Regions from separate parts of the Pseudomonas sp. Tul2A7 genome, predicted to be linked through region 2. Evidence: predicted binding sites of a transcription regulator. Region 2 holds the regulator's gene; the other holds the start of a gene.

Region 1 (3,407 bases), 1.1 Mb from region 2:
TTTCCAGAGCCTTTGGCTAGTGAATCGGCAACGCATTGCCGATCCGGTTTTCAATCAGGCGCTTTTCTAAAAGAACGCCCGCGTGGCACGAAGGTGTGCCGTTCCATCCCCGCTGCTCGGGTTAAAAGAGCTTAGATGCCGGGACAGATAAAAAAGTTGATGCAACAAAAAGTCTTAAAGCGACCCTTCGTCGCTTTATACCCCAGCGCAAACGTGGGTCATTCTCACTAAAGAATTAACCCCATCATCCAGCGCGGGGCCGATCATACCGGGGTTTGCTCAATAAACGTTCAATAAATAAGCGGTTACTTATCGCTATAGCACTCTTTTCGTTACGTCCTTATGACAAAACGGTCATTCCATCGTTGTGACTCATTGGTTAGAACTGAACACAGGTTGACGTCGCAACGGCGTCAACACCTTGGCTCGCCACGCCGGCAGCGAGCCGCACCATGGCAGGTTTCTTCTGCCAGACCTCAGTTGAGGTCAACGCGATACAAAACAGTCAACAAGTGAGGGAAACACCCTATGAGAAGACTTAAGCGTGATCCGTTGGAAAGAGCATTTTTGCGCGGATATCAATATGGCGTTGGTGGCAAATCCCGTGAGCTTTGCCCATTTACTCTACCGTCGGTACGCCAAGCCTGGATTAACGGCTGGCGAGAAGGACGCGGCGACAACTGGGACGGTATGACCGGCACTGCGGGAATCCACAGACTCAACGAACTTCACGCCGTCGGCTGACACAGGGCATTAATTCCGACACGACAATCTGAATTTGTAACGACTTACCATGCACGTCCTTCCCGGACGGCGGGCTGCGGCCCAGGGGCTCCTTCGAGGAGCCCTTTTTTATGCCTGTCACATTATCTTTGCCCAAACAAAAAACCTGTGGGAGCGAGCCTGCTCGCGAAAGCGGTGTGTCAGTCACAGAAATATTGACTGAACTGGCGCCTTCGCGAGCAGGCTCGCTCCCACAAGGGATCAGCGCAGGGCGGCGATCGCGTCTACCGACTCACGGATCAGTGCCGGGCCCTTATAGATGAAGCCGGAGTAGATCTGCACCAGGCTCGCACCGGCAGTGATCTTCTCGGCAGCATGCTTGCCTTCGGTGATGCCACCGGCCGCAATGATCGGCAACCGCCCAGCCAACTCACCCGCCAGCACCTTCACCGTATTCGTGCTCTTCTCCCGCACCGGCGCGCCGGACAAACCACCCGCCTCGTCGCCATGCTCCATACCTTCGACGCCGACACGGCTCAGCGTGGTGTTGGTCGCGATCACCGCGTCCATGCCCGTTTCGATCAGCGCCTGAGCCACCTGCGCGGTCTCTTCGTCGGTCATGTCCGGCGCGATCTTGATCGCCAACGGCACATGTTTGCCATGACGCAACGCCAGTTCAGCGCGGCGCGTGGCCAGATCCGCGAGCAATTGCTTGAGCGAATCGCCGAACTGCAGGCTGCGCAGGCCCGGGGTGTTTGGCGAACTGACATTGACCGTCACATAGCTGGCGTGGGCGTAAACCTTGTCCAGGCAGATCAGATAATCATCGACCGCACGCTCGACCGGCGTATCGAAGTTCTTGCCGATATTGATGCCCAGCACGCCTTTGTATTTCGCCGCTGCCACGCGCGCCAGCAGGTTATCCACACCGAGGTTGTTGAAACCCATACGGTTGATGATCGCCTCGGCTTCCGGCAAGCGGAAGATCCGTGGTTTCGGGTTGCCCGGCTGCGGGCGCGGGGTCACGGTGCCGATTTCGACAAAACCGAAACCCAGTTGTGCGAAGCCATCGATGGCCGCGCCATTCTTGTCCAGACCGGCCGCCAGACCCACCGGGTTCGGGAATTCGAGGCCCATGACCGTCACCGGCTTCTTCGCCGGCGCCTTGCACAGCAAGCCGTTGAGGCCCAAACGCCCACCCGCGCCGATCAGATCCAGCGACAGATCGTGGGAGGTTTCCGGGGAAAGTTTGAACAACAGCTGACGGGCCAGGGAATACATGGGCGGCGATGACTCGGGCGGCGAAAAGAGGCGGCGATTATAGCCGGGCATCGACCTGCGGCGCGAGGCGCACGCGCAAATCACTGGCACTGGCATATGCCTTGCACCCTCCTTGAATATCAGCGCGCAGGCCAATGACGGCACGCGGGCAAGGACAATGGCGTCGTCCCGGGTTTTGCCTGCGCAAAGTCCGCGGCGGCGCTTTTTTTCGAGGTGGCGGTGTATGAATGAACCTTCGGTAGGGCCACTGGCCTGGGTCAATGGCAGCGATGCCCCGGAAAAGACTGCAATCAACCTCGGTTTCATGGCGTTGAGCGACTGCGCATCGGTTGTCGTTGCTGCCACACAGGGCTTTGCCCAGCCTTACGGGCTGACCCTGAATCTCAAGCGCCAAAGCTCTTGGGCCAACCTTCGCGACAAACTGGTCAGCGGCGAACTGGATGCCGCCCACAGTCTGTACGGTCTGATCTACGCCGTGCACCTGGGCATTGGCGGCGTGGCGTCGACCGACATGGCGGTGCTGATGGGGCTGAATCAGAACGGTCAGAGCCTCAATCTCTCTCACGGTCTGCAGAACCTTGGCGTGAGCAGTCCTGAAGCGCTGGACCGCCACGTGCACCAAAGCCGCGCAAAACTCACCTTCGCCCAGACTTTTCCCACTGGCACTCATGCGATGTGGCTGTATTACTGGCTGGCGAGTCAGGGCATTCATCCGTTGCAGGATGTCGACAGCGTGGTGGTGCCGCCGCCGCAAATGGTTGCGCACCTGCAAGCCGGACGTATCGACGGTTTTTGCGTTGGCGAACCGTGGGCCGCCAGTGCGGTGCAGCAGGATCTCGGTTTCACCCTGGCGACCAGCCAGACCATCTGGCCCGATCACCCGGAAAAAGTCCTCGGCTGCACTCGCGAATTTGTCGAGCAATACCCGAACACGGCGCGCGCGCTGGTGATGGCGATCCTTGAAGCCAGCCGCTTCATCGAAGAAAGCCCGGAGAATCGCCGTAGCACCGCGCAATTGCTCAGCGCGCCGGAGTATCTGGACGCGCCGCTTTCGTGTATTGAGCCGCGTTTTCTCGGTGACTATGCCGATGGGCTGGGCAATCGTTGGCAGGATCCTCATGCGCTGCGCTTCCACGGCAACGGCGAGGTGAATCTGCCCTATCTGTCGGACGGCATGTGGTTCATGACCCAGTTCCGCCGCTGGGGTTTGCTGCGCGAAGACCCGGATTACCTCGCTGTCGCCCGTAAGGTTCAGCAACTCGATCTGTATCGCGACGCCGCTACTGAGCTCGGTGTTGCCGCGTGGAGCACCGACATGCGCAGCAGCCAGTTGCTCGACGGCAAAATCTGGGACGGCAGCGACCCGGCCGGTTATGCGCGCAGCTTCAAGCTGCACGCGATGA
Region 2 (3,407 bases):
CACCGGCGCATCGAGACCCGATTGCGCGCGCAGTTCCGGCTTCCAGTACGGATTGGGCAGGCAGCGCACATCGAACACCAGATCTGCATCCACCGGCATGCCGCGCTTGAAGCCAAATGACTCGACCAGAAACGCGGTGCCCGGCTCTGGCTGATTCAGCAGACGCAGCTTGATGGAGTCGCGCAACTGGTACAGGTTGAGGTTGGTGGTGTTGATTTTCAGGTCGGCGAGGTCGGCGATCGGGCCGAGCAGGGCGGTTTCATCCTGGATCGCCTCGGCCAGCGAGCGGTTGGCGTTGCTCAGCGGGTGGCGACGGCGGGTTTCGGAGAAACGCTTGAGCAGGGTTTCTTCGTCGGCGTCCAGATACAGGACATCGCACTGAATGTGCTTGGCCCGGACATCTTCAAGCAGCTCGGGAAAACGGGTCAGATGACTCGGCAGGTTGCGCGCATCGATCGATACGGCCACCAGCGGTTGCGCCAGCTCAGTGTGAATCAGCGCCCGTTCGGCCAGTTCCGGCAGCAAGCCTGCGGGCAGGTTGTCGATGCAGTAATAGCCGTTGTCCTCAAGGACATCCAGAGCCGTACTTTTACCCGAGCCGGAACGGCCGCTGACGATGATCAAACGCATGATTAATGCCCGTTCTGCTCGCTCAGGACGACCTGATACAAGGCTTCGCTACTCGGTGCGCTACGCAGCTTTTCGCGCACTTCCTTACGATCCAGCATGCTGGCGATCTGACGTAGCAACTCCAGATGCGCATCGGTGGCGGCTTCCGGGACCAGCAAAACAAACAGCAGGTCAACCGGAGCGCCGTCAATGGCGTCGAAATCGATCGGAGCGTCAAGGTGCATCAGCGCGCTGATCGGCGCTTGGCAACCCTTGAGGCGGCAATGGGGGATGGCGATGCCGTTGCCAAAACCGGTGGAACCGAGTTTTTCACGGGCAATCAACGCCTCGAAGACATCTTGCATCTCCAGAGCCGGCACTTCGCGGGCGATCAGGTTGGCAATTTGTTCGAGGGCTTTCTTTTTACTGCCACCCGGCACGTTCACGAGGGAACGGCCGGGGGTCAGGATACTTTCAAGTCGGATCATGGAATGGGGGGTTATCGACCGGTCGCGCCCTGGAGGAGGCTTTGGGTCTTTTCCTTATGCTTTTTGAGTTGGCGATCCAGCTTGTCGGTCAGCAGGTCAATGGCGGCATACATGTCGTCATGCTCGGCATTGGCAACCACTTCTCCGCCGGGAATATGCAAGGTGGCTTCGATTTTCTGCTTCAGCTTTTCGACGCACATCGTGACTTGCACGTTGGTGATCTTGTCGAAATGGCGCTCTAATCGGTCGAGTTTTTCGTTGATGTAGGTGCGCAGAGGTTCGGTCACTTCCAGTTGGTGTCCACTGATGTTGACTTGCATACAGCTTCTCCTTCGTTGCCAGTGCATAAAGCGGCAGGCTGGATAGCCTGCCACTGGAACGCTGTAACGTGGCTTACATCAACCGCTTGCGTTCGCTCGAAGGCGCGATCCCGAGGGATTCGCGGTACTTGGCGACGGTGCGGCGAGCCACCTGAATGCCTTGTGCCTCCAGTAAACCAGCGATCTTGCTGTCACTCAACGGCTTTTTCTGATTTTCCGCGGCAACCAGTTTTTTGATGATCGCGCGAATCGCCGTGGACGAGCATTCGCCGCCTTCAGAGGTGCTGACGTGGCTGGAGAAAAAGTATTTCAGTTCATAAATACCGCGCGGGGTATGCATGAACTTCTGCGTGGTCACCCGGGAAATCGTCGATTCGTGCATGCCCACGGCTTCGGCGATGTCATGCAGCACCAGTGGCTTCATGGCTTCGTCGCCGTACTCCAGAAAACCGCGCTGATGCTCGACGATCTGGGTGGCTACTTTCATCAGGGTTTCGTTGCGGCTCTGCAGGCTCTTGATGAACCAGCGGGCTTCCTGCAACTGATTGCGCATGAACGTGTTGTCGGCGCTGGTGTCGGCGCGACGGACGAAACCGGCGTATTGGGCGTTGACGCGCAGACGCGGCACCGATTCCTGATTCAGTTCGACCAGCCAGCGCTCATTGTCCTTGCGTACGATGACGTCAGGGACGACGTATTCGGCTTCAGTGGACTCGATCTGTGAGCCCGGACGCGGATTGAGGCTTTGCACCAGCTCGATGACCTGGCGCAACTCGTCTTCCTTGAGCTTCATGCGCCGCATCAACTGGCTGTAGTCGCGGCCGCCGAGCAGGTCGATGTAATCGCTGACCAGACGCTTGGCTTCAGCCAGCCAAGGCGTCTTGGCTGGCAGCTGGCGCAATTGCAGCAGCAGGCACTCGCCGAGGTTGCGCGCGCCGATGCCGGCCGGTTCAAACTGCTGGATGCGGTGCAGGACGGCTTCGATTTCGTCCAGTTCGATGTCCAGTTCCGGGTCGAACGCCTCAAGGATCTCTTCGAGGGTTTCGTCCAGGTAGCCCTGATTGTTGATGCAGTCGATCAGGGTCACGGCGATCAGGCGATCGGTGTCGGACATCGGCGCGAGGTTCAGTTGCCACAGCAGGTGGCTTTGCAGGCTCTCGCCAGCGGAGGTGCGGGTGGTGAAGTCCCACTCGTCATCATCGCTGCTGGGCAGGCTGCTGGCGCTGGTCTGGTAAACGTCTTCCCAGGCGGTGTCGACCGGAAGCTCGTTGGGAATGCGCTCGTTCCATTCGCCGTCCTCGAGGTTGTCCACCGTCGGGGCGGTTTCCTGATAGGAGGGTTCCTGGATTTCGGTGGGTTTCTGTTCGGCGTTGTCGGCCATGGGGTCGGAATTGTCGAAGTCGTCGCCTTCTTCCTGGCGTTCGAGCATCGGATTGGATTCCAGAGCCTCCTGGATTTCCTGTTGCAGATCCAGGGTCGACAATTGGAGCAGGCGGATGGCCTGTTGCAGCTGCGGTGTCATCGTCAGCTGCTGGCCCATTCTCAAGACTAGCGATGGTTTCATGGCAGGGGCTTAACACCTTATTCGCCGGCGCTATGCGCCATCCACTACAGGGCGCCGGGGCGCCAAACTTAAGCAAATTATATGCCTGAAACTGAAGTGTTTGCCTAGAGCGCTGTAACAATTAAAGCGTATTAATTCCTGCTTGAATCGATACAGCGCCCTGGCGGCGCACCGGGCACTGTCGCGCTTACAGGCGGAACTCGTGACCCAGATACACTTCCTTGACCAGATCGTTGGCCAGGATGGTTTCTGCATCGCCTTCAGCAATGAGTTGGCCATCGTTGACGATGTAAGCGGTTTCGCAGATGTCCAGCGTCTCACGGACGTTGTGGTCGGTGATCAATACACCGATGCCCTTGGCCTTGAGGTGGTGGATGATCTGCTTGATGTCGCCGACCGAAATCGGATCGACACCGGCAAACGGTT

The links. The regulator sigma-54, encoded in region 2, starts transcription at its own class of promoters, with help from an activator protein. The targets are predictions, from matches to a motif close to ANTGGCATNNANNTTGCTNT.
Region 1: ACOYXJ_RS29230 (CmpA/NrtA family ABC transporter substrate-binding protein) is a predicted target of sigma-54. The motif match lies at 2,093-2,112, and genes of this name have one in related genera.

The regions. Positions count from the first base shown of each region.
Region 1 is NZ_CP186499.1:6,581,043-6,584,449, forward strand. Features, by position in the region: gene rmf (ribosome modulation factor) at 529-744, shown strand; gene ACOYXJ_RS29225 (quinone-dependent dihydroorotate dehydrogenase) at 985-2,004, opposite strand; gene ACOYXJ_RS29230 (CmpA/NrtA family ABC transporter substrate-binding protein) at 2,228-3,407, shown strand, end outside.
Region 2 is NZ_CP186499.1:1,032,378-1,035,784, reverse strand. Features, by position in the region: gene rapZ (RNase adapter RapZ) at 1-630, opposite strand, end outside; gene ptsN (PTS IIA-like nitrogen regulatory protein PtsN) at 633-1,097, opposite strand; gene hpf (ribosome hibernation-promoting factor, HPF/YfiA family) at 1,109-1,417, opposite strand; gene ACOYXJ_RS04880 (RNA polymerase factor sigma-54) at 1,491-2,981, opposite strand; gene lptB (LPS export ABC transporter ATP-binding protein) at 3,169-3,407, opposite strand, start outside.